One region of the Streptomyces sp. NPDC001339 genome, then DNA from elsewhere that is predicted to be linked to it. Evidence: riboswitches for the same ligand, from Rfam matches in the RefSeq annotation. Region 1 holds a riboswitch; the other holds the start of a gene.
The links. Region 1 has a riboswitch for cobalamin ahead of ACFY12_RS31570 (ABC transporter substrate-binding protein). Riboswitches for the same ligand answer to the same signal wherever they lie in the genome.
Positions count from the first base shown of each region.

Region 2: it holds a riboswitch for cobalamin, as region 1 does, so the genes downstream of both, metE (5-methyltetrahydropteroyltriglutamate--homocysteine S-methyltransferase) here and ACFY12_RS31570 (ABC transporter substrate-binding protein) in region 1, are expected to answer to the same signal.

Region 1 is NZ_JBIAWT010000014.1:105,315-109,846, reverse strand. It holds gene ACFY12_RS31585 (arylamine N-acetyltransferase) at 1-312, opposite strand, end outside; gene ACFY12_RS31580 (helix-turn-helix domain-containing protein) at 450-1,037, opposite strand; gene ACFY12_RS31575 ((2Fe-2S)-binding protein) at 1,133-1,837, opposite strand; cobalamin riboswitch at 1,929-2,111, shown strand; gene ACFY12_RS31570 (ABC transporter substrate-binding protein) at 2,143-3,222, shown strand; gene ACFY12_RS31565 (FecCD family ABC transporter permease) at 3,219-4,388, shown strand; gene ACFY12_RS31560 (ABC transporter ATP-binding protein) at 4,385-4,532, shown strand, end outside.
Region 2 is NZ_JBIAWT010000015.1:69,562-74,093, forward strand. It holds gene metE (5-methyltetrahydropteroyltriglutamate--homocysteine S-methyltransferase) at 1-2,033, opposite strand, end outside; cobalamin riboswitch at 2,198-2,426, opposite strand; partial or broken gene ACFY12_RS32065 (3-hydroxyacyl-CoA dehydrogenase family protein) at 2,545-2,742, opposite strand; gene thiI (tRNA uracil 4-sulfurtransferase ThiI) at 2,744-4,060, opposite strand; gene cobF (precorrin-6A synthase (deacetylating)) at 4,480-4,532, shown strand, end outside.

The sequences.
Region 1 (4,532 bases):
CAGGGCGGCGGCGAACAGGGTCACGTGCTCATAGCAGTAGCCCCCGCGCCGCTCGCGCACCAGCTTGTCCTGCACGGCGTCCACGTGCAGTGCTATCGGCACGCCGAGCAGGGGATCGAGGTTCTCGAACGGGATCGAGGTGACATGCGCGCGCTGGAGTCCGCGGAGCGCCTCCAGAGTCGGGGCGCGGTCACCTTCGTAGCCGATGCGGTCCAGGTAGGCGTCCAGGTCGAGCTCGTCGCCACTCCATCCGTAGGCGGGGTCGGCATGGAGGGTGTGAGGGGTCAAGGGGGTATGGGGGATGTCGTTCATGGCGTTGTCCTTGCATTGCATCGCATTGTCCTGCGTGTGAGGCAGCCGACGAAGGGATCTGCCCAGGAATGTGCTCAAGGCTGCGGCCGGCACCAAGCCATGGCAATTTTCGTTGCCGTTTCCGGGACGGGGACGGGCTACTTGCCGGAGCGGGGTTTGGCGCGTACGTGCATGCGCTCGCCCTGGCGGCCGAAGAGGCTGAGGATCTCCACGGGGCCGTCGCCGGTGCTGCCGAACCAGTGCGGCAGGCGGGTGTCGAACTCGGCGACCTCGCCCGGGCCCAGGATCAGATCGTGGTCGGCCAGTACCAGGCGCAGACGTCCGGCCAGGACGTAGAGCCACTCGTAGCCCTCGTGGGTGCAGGGATCGGGCGTGTGGCGCGTTGCCGGAATGACCGTCTTGTACGGCTGCAGCGGGCCCGGGTGCTGGGTCAGCGCGAGCACAGTGTTGCCGTTCACCTTCTTGGGGGTGAGACGGATACGCGGATCGCCGACTTCGGGGGCACCGACCAGTTCGTCCAGGGGCACCTGATGGGCCTGGGCGATGGGGAGCAGGAGCTCCAGACTGGGCCGGCGCTGCCCGGACTCCAGGCGGGACAGGGTGCTCTTGGAGATGCCGGTGGCCTCGGACAGCGCCGACAGAGTCACCCCGCGCTCGGTGCGCAGTCGCTTGAGGCGGGGGCCGACGTCGGCGAGGGCCTGGGTGATGGCGGGGGAGTGCTCCATGCCCCCATTCCACCGTGCCCGTCCCGATATCGGCAACAAAGGTTGTCGTAGGTGGGTCGTGGTCGCAGCCTGAGACACCGACCCCCGGGCCCGGTTCAGCCGGCCAGGGCGCAGTCCCCGCACTTGGTGCCCACTGGTGAGCGGTAGAAGAGGCAGCAACTGCGGCGACGGAACGTCAGGTCGGGGCCGGTGAGGTGTCCGGTGCCGGCCAGCCGGCCGGTGGCGAGCAGGCTGGTGGTGAGTTCGGTGAGCGGGCCGCGCAGATCCGGGCGGGCGGCCAGGAGTGTACGGGCCGCCTCCACGAGCGCGGACGCGGCGTTTCCGTCCAGGAGCCGGGGAGCGACCTTGACCCGCAGTCCCGCGGCCAGCGCCGCCAGGTGGCGGGGCACCACCTGCTCGTACAGCACCGCGGCGAGGTGTGGCCTCCGGTCGGCGTACCAGCCGGCGGGGACGGGCAGCCGTAGCGCCGGGCCGTCGTCCGCCCGGTGCAGTACGGACAGATCGGGCACGACACCGTGGATGAGCGTGCAGGCCAGGAGGGGGGACCACAGGCGCGCCGCGTGCCCGAGCTGTGCGATGGAGGCACCGATGCGCAGTTCGCGGGTGCGGTACCGCTCGGCGATGGCCTCGGCCCGGTCGGCGAAGCCCAGGGCGTAGGCGTCGTCGACCGAGTGCCAGCCCGCCTCCGGTCCGCCCAGGGGAAGGGTGAAGAAGCCGCCGAGAGCCGCCACGTCCGCAAGGGCCGCCGCGACGACTTCCGCCGGTGCCTCGGGAAGGGCAGGGCACAGGGCAGTGGACATGGTGAGTTCGCTCTCCTCGCACAGTGCGGTCCGTCCGGGGGCGACGCAGGCACCACGCACCTTTTCACCCCTCTTCTCACTCCTCGCTCGACGAAACGTACTATCGCCTGGTCAACACCGCGACGGGAGACAGGAAGCCGGTGCGATTCCGGCACGGTCCCGCCACTGTGACCGGGGAGTGCACCCCTCCGACAGGCCACTGCGCGCGGCGCGGGAAGGCCGGGGGAACGTCGATCCGGGAGTCAGGACACTGGCCTGTCGCGGGCTCGTTCCGAGGAGCGCGGACTCCCCAGGAGGCTCTACACGTGTACGACGGCACGCCCCGTCCCCTTCCCTCTTCTCCCTCTCTCCCTTCTCTCTCCGCTCCCCACCGGCGCTTCCGGCGGGCCGCGGCCCTGACCGCCGTCCTGTCGGCGATGCTGTTGGCCGGCTGCGGTACGACGAAGGGCGCCGTCGGTGACGGGAATTCCTCGGCCCGCTCGGCCTCACCAGCCTCACCGGCGAAAGGCTTCCCGGTCACGATCGACAACTGCGGTACGCGCACGACGTACCGCAAACCGCCCTCACGGGTGGTCACCATCCATCAGCACCCTGCCGAGCTGATGCTGGCACTCGGGCTCAAGGACCGGATGGTGGGTACCGCCTACCCCGACTCGGCCGTCCTGCCCGAACTGAAGAAGGACTTCGAGGCCGTACCGGAGCTCGCGAAGAAGGAACCATCGTTCGAGACGGTCCTGAATGCCGAGCCGGACTTCGTCTACGGGGGCTACGGCAGCGCGTTCGCCGAGAAGACGGGGCGTTCCCGGAAGGCGTTCGCCGACGCCGGTATCGACACCTACCTCAACCGTGAGTCCTGCGGGAAGAAGAAGCAGGTGTCCGTGGCGGACGACTACGACGAGATCCGGACCATCGGCAGGATCTTCGGTGTACCGGAGCGGGCCGAGAAGCTGGTCGGCGACCTCCGGGCGCGGGTCGGCCGGACCACCGAGGCGGTCAAGGGCGCACCCGCCGTGCCCGTGTTCGTCTACGACAGCGGTGACAAGTCGGCGTACACCGCGGGCGGCAAGGGCCTCGGCACCGAGATCATCCGGCTGGCCGGCGGACGGAACGTGTTCGCGGACCTCGACGGCGTCTTCGGTGACGTGTCCTGGGAGCAGGTCGTCGCCCGTAAGCCGGAGGTGATCGCGATCTACGATTACGCCGGAACCGGAAGCGTCGAGCAGAAGAAGGAGTTCCTGCTCTCGCAGCCCGCCCTTGCCGATGTTCCCGCCGTGAAGAACAAGCGGTTCGTCGTGCTGCCGCTGACCGACACCGTGCTCGGCGTCCGCCCGCCGTACGCGGTGGAGAAGCTGGCCAAGGAGCTGCACCCGGAGAGGCTCCGGTGACGGCCGCCTCCGCCAAGGCCTCCGTCAAGGCCGCCGCCCCCGCCAGGGCCGCTGCCTCCCCTGCCCCCTCCCACGCCGCCACCGTCCGGAGCACCGGCCCTGAGCGCCGGCCACGCCGGTGGTCCTTCCTCGCCGCCCTCGCCCTGCTCGCCGTCCTGCTGCTGGCGTCCGTCACGGCGGGTCTGGCCATCGGCTCGGTGCATGTGCCACCCGGTGAGGTGTGGGGCATCGTGACGCACGCGCTGGGCGCCGACTGGGGCGACTGGACGGAGCCGGTCCGGTCCCGGGCGCGCGAGACGATCGTGCTGGACGTTCGGGCCCCGCGCGTGCTGCTCGGGGCGGTGACGGGCGCCGGACTCGCGGTGGTGGGCACGGCGATGCAGGCGCTGGTGCGCAACCCGCTCGCGGAGCCCTACCTGCTCGGCGTCTCCTCGGGCGCGTCCCTGGGCGCCGTCGTGGTGATCGTCTTCGGCGTGAGCCTGTTCGGCGCCGTGTCGCTGTCGGCCGCCGCGTTCGCCGGCGCTCTGGTGACCCTGCTGCTCGTGTACGCCACGGCCCGCGCGGGCGGGCGCATCACCTCCGTGCGGCTGGTGCTGTCGGGGGTGGCGGTCGCGTCCGTCCTCACCGCGGTGATGGACCTGCTGTTGCTGACCGCCGACCGGGGCAACCAGGCGCGCGAGGTCCTCTCCTGGACCCTCGGCGGTCTCGGCGGTGTGCAGTGGGGCACGCTGTGGCTGCCGGGCGCGGCGCTGCTGCTCGGCATCGTCGTCCTGCTGGTCCAGGCCAGGTCGCTGAACCTGCTGCTCGCGGGCGAGGAGGCCGCCACGACGATGGGGCTGGACGTGGCACGGTTCCGGGCCCGTATGTTCGTCCTGCTCTCCCTCGTCACCGGGGTGCTGGTGGCGGCGGCGGGACCGATCGGCTTCGTCGGCCTGATGCTGCCGCACATCGTGCGCCTCTTCGTGGGCGGCGACCACCGCCGTGTGCTGCCCGCGGCCGCGCTGGCCGGAGCGGTGTTCCTGATCTGGGCCGATATCGCGGCGCGTACCGTCGCCGCCCCCATGGAGATCCCCGTCGGCGTACTGACGGCCCTGTGCGGCGGGCCGTTCTTCCTGTGGCTGATGCGCCGGGACGCCCGGCGGAACACCGACCGAGGAGTGGCATGACCTCGACCACGACCGCCACCGAACTCGCCGTGGAAGGCGTCACGCTCACCGCCGGCGCGCGCCACCTGGTGCGAGAGGTGTCACTGACCGCCCGACCCGGCGAGGTGGTCGGCCTGGTCGGCCCCAACGGCAGCGGCAAGTCCA
Region 2 (4,532 bases), on a different contig from region 1:
CTGATGACGTCCGCGTCGAGATCGTCGATGGCCTGCACGATGTCGCCGAATTCCGCGTAGCACATGTGGGTGTGGATCTGCGTGCGGTCCTGTACGCCGCTGGTGGAGAGGCGGAACGCCTCGGTGGCCCAGGCGAGATACGCGGGGTGGTCGGCTGCGCGCAGCGGCAGCGTCTCACGCAAGGCGGGTTCGTCGACCTGGATGACCGAGGTTCCGGCCGCCTCCAGGTCACCCACCTCGTCGCGCAGGGCGAGGGCGACCTGGCGGGCGGTGTCACCGAGCGGCTGGTCGTCGCGGACGAAGGACCAGGCGAGCATGGTCACCGGGCCGGTGAGCATGCCCTTGACGGGGCGGTCGGTCAGCGACTGCGCGTAGGAGGTCCAGCGGACCGTCATCGGCTCGGGCCGGGAGATGTCACCCGCCAGGACCGGCGGCCGGACGTAGCGGGTGCCGTAGGACTGCACCCAGCCATGCTGTGTGGCGAGGTAGCCGGTGAGCTGTTCCGCGAAGTACTGGACCATGTCGTTGCGCTCCGGCTCGCCGTGCACCAGGACATCGATGCCGGCCTTCTCCTGGAAGCCGAGGACATCGCGGATCTCGGCCGCGATGCGGTCGTCGTATCCCGCGGTGTCGATCCGTCCCGCGCGCAGGTCGGCGCGGGCGGTGCGCAGTTCGGCGGTCTGCGGGAAGGAACCGATGGTGGTGGTCGGCAGCAGCGGCAGCCCGAGGTGGGCACGCTGGGCCGTTGCGCGCTCGGCGTACGGCGCGGAGCGGCGGCCGTCGGCGTCGGTGACGGCCGCGGCACGGGCGCGTACCGCCGGGTCGTGGGTGATCGCCGAGTTCGCCCGGGAGGCCAGGTCGGCGCGGTTCGCGGCGAGTTCGGCGGCGATGGTGTCGGTGCCCTCCGACAGGCCTCGCGCCAGGGTCACCAGCTCCGCGGTCTTCTGCTTGGCGAAGGCCAGCCAGCGGACGATCTGAGGGTCGATGTCGCGCTCGACGGTGGCGTCCAGCGGCACGTGCAGCAGCGAGCAGGACGCGGCCACGTCCACGCGGTCGGCGAGGCCGAGCAGGGTGCCGAGGGCGGCCAGCGACTTCTCCAGATCGTTGATCCAGATGTTGCGGCCATTGACCACTCCCGCCACCAGGCGCTTGCCCGGCAGTCCGCCGACGGCCGCCAGGGCGTCGAGGTTCGCCACGGCCGCGTCGGTGAAGTCGAGCGCCAGACCGTCCACCGGGGCCTTGGCCAGGACGGGCAGGGCGTCGCCGAGGCGGTCGAAGTACGAGGCGACCAGCAGCTTCGGACGGTCGGTCAGGGCACCCAGCTCGCGGTAGGCGCGCGCGGCGGCGTTCAGTTCGGCCGGGGTGCGGTCCTGCACGAGGGCGGGCTCGTCGAGCTGCACCCACTCGGCGCCGGCGGCACGCAGGTCGGCGAGCACCTCGGCGTAGACCGGCAGCAGTCGGTCCAGCAGCGTCAGCGGCTCGAAGTCCGCGGCCACGCCGGGAGCGGGCTTGGACAGCAGGAGGTAGGTGACCGGTCCGACGAGAACCGGCCGGGGGGGCAGACCGAGCGCGAGAGCTTCCTTGAACTCGGCGACCTGCTTGCCGGAGTCGGCGGTGAAGACGGTGTCCGGTCCCAACTCCGGTACGAGGTAGTGGTAGTTGGTGTCGAACCACTTCGTCATCTCCAGCGGCGCGACGTCCTGTGTGCCGCGCGCCATCGCGAAGTAGCCGTCGAGCGTGTCGGCCGCGACGGCGGCGCGGTGGCGGTCCGGGACAGCACCGACCATCACGCTGGTGTCCAGCACGTGGTCGTAGTAGGAGAAGTCACCGGTCGGCACCTCGTGGATGCCGGCGTCGGCCAGTTGCTGCCAGTGGGAACGGCGCAGGGTGCGGGCGGTCTCCTTGAGGGCGTCGGCGGTGACCTTGCCCTTCCAGTAGCCCTCGATGGCCTTCTTCAGTTCCCGGTTCTGTCCCTGGCGGGGGTAGCCGTACACGGTGGCCCGTGCTGCCGCGGCTGCGGACTTCGCTGTCACGGAACTCTCCTTCGCGGATGTGCCTGGTGAAAGCCCCGGGGACGGAACGAGAAGCGCGAAGGGGTGACGAACCGGACGGAACCACGGTGCGCTCGCGACGCACGTGTCCGCCTGGTATGTACGCCGACCCGCCCTCGAGGTCACCGGGATGGCCGTCCACGCATGGGCGCAGACGGGCAACGGGCAGGTCTTCGGACTCGCGGGCACGCCTGCCGGAGTCTTCCGGCGGGCACCTACTGGCCGTCGCTTCCCGGATCCGCGGCCCGGATCCAGTGCGTATGACGGCGGTCGTTCCCACTCACCGCTGCGGGGCAGTCCCGGATTCCCACCGGGTTCCCTCTTACGACGCGGCCCGTCTGGCGGACGGGGCGAACCTGTTGCCCGGCCAGCGTAGAGGGCGGCCGTGGCGACGGACACCTCTGTTCACATTCCGGACTGTGAGATGAGACACCGGCGGGACGTGGTGGAGATGCCGGGACGTGGTGGAGTTGCGGCGGGGTGCGGAACGGCCTCAGTCGCCCGTACGGCCGAGCAGTCCCGCGTCCACCATGCGCCGGAGCAGCGGTGGCGGTGCGTAGAGGGGTTCCTTGAACTCGTCGTAGAGGGACCGGGCGATGGAGGCGACGGTGTCCAGGCCGATCAGGCCGGCGAGTCCGAGCGGGGCCACGGGGTGGGCGCAGCCCAGCTCCATGCCCGCGTCCACGCCGGCCTTACGGGGCGCACGCTCCCGCAGCCCGGAACAGCGAACCGTCAGAGGGAGCATGGTCGTCACCTGGATCACCCGGACCGGATCCGGCCGCCCTGTCGACCTCCCCCGGGTACATGACCTGGACGTCACGCAACAGGCTTTCCACCACGTCGTCCACGTCGAGGCGCCTCTCCACCGAACGCAGGCCGGTCAGTCCGGCCCGGAGGGTGACACGGGGCGGTGCGAGGAGCTTGCAGCAGTCCTCGTCCGGCAGCACGGAGACCTCTGCGGTGCCGATGGACCTGGCCTCGTCGATGATCTCCTGCTTCTCCCAACCGATCAACGGCCGCAGCACCGGCAGGCCGGCGGCCTCGTCCACGGCTGCCAGGTTGGCCAGGGTCTGACTGGCCACCTGTCCCAGACTGTCCCCCGTCACCAGCGCCTCCGCCCGGGTTCGGCCGGCCAGCGCCGAGGCGGCGCGCACCATCAGCCGCCGCTGTGCGACGACTTGGAGCCGGCCGGCACCCGCGACGGCCAGCTGCTTCTGTGCCTGGCCGAGGGCGATGACGTGGAGCCGTCCGCCGGGCTGATAGCGGTTGAGTTCCCGGGCGAGGGCGTACGCCTTGTAAACGGAAGCGGCGTTCGTGTACGGAGCGCCGGTGAAGTGGACGAAGTCGCAGTGCAGCCCCCGGCGCATCGCCCGGTAGGCCGCCACCGGCGAGTCGTACCCTCCGGAGAGCAGCACCAGGGCACGGCCGCTGGAGCCGACCGGCAGCCCGCCCGGACCCGGGTGCCGGGTCCAGGAAACGTAGCTCTCCTTGTGGTCGATCTCGACGGAGACCCGAACGTCGGGTCGGGAGAGGTTCACCGGCAGCGGCCCCAGGGCGGCGAGGACGCGTGACCCCAGGAAACGCTCGAACTGCGACGAGGTCATCTCGAAGCCCTTGTCCCGGCGCTTGACCCGCACGGCGAAGCTGATTCCGGGCCGCTCGGCACGGGCACCGGCGACCGCGTCCACGACGGCCGCGGAAATGTCCGGCACGGTACCCGGGACGCGCAGAGCGGGCTCGACCGAGTTGAACCCGATCACCCGGCGGGCACGCTCCACCAAGACCTCCTGTGGGACCTCTCCGCCGAGCACGGTGACGTTCTGGCCGTGCTTGATCCACGTGGAGCCGCCGACGCCCCGCAGGGCGTGGCGGAGGTTGTCGTGCAGCCGCTCGGTGAACAGGTGCCGGTTGCGGCCTTTGAGGAAGATCTCACCGTGTTTGAGCAGCACGCAGGGCCCGCTGCCGGGGCGTGGTGTGCTGGGGGAAGGGATGCTCGGTTCGCCGGGCACGAAACTCTCCTTCGCGAGTCGTCGTGAGGACCGGCCCCGGAACGCGAGCGCGGTGCGGGGTACCCAGGGTAGACAAGGTGGCGCATGGTCGGTGAACGGGGTGTGGGGCGGCTGATGGCCGCGCCGCCGGCTCGCGGCGCTCCCCGCTCACGGTGCTCCCCGCCAGTGCCGGCCGGGGCACTTGGCTCAGCGACGGCAGGGGCAATACCCGTACCGATCGCGAACAGTCCACTGACGCGAACAGTCCACTGAGCGGTGCAGGACATCCGCCGACGGCACGCGTGGGCAGCCGGGAAGGTCGCCGAGCGCGGCATCACCCTCACCACCGTCGCCGAGCGCGTCCTTCGGGCCCTTGGCCGAGCGAGACAGGTCTCGGTCCGGGTGCTGCCGAGGGAGCCTGACCTGCGACACTGCCTCGCATGAGCACGGAGCAGCGCACCATACTCGTCGTCGGCATCGGAGCCGGCGACCC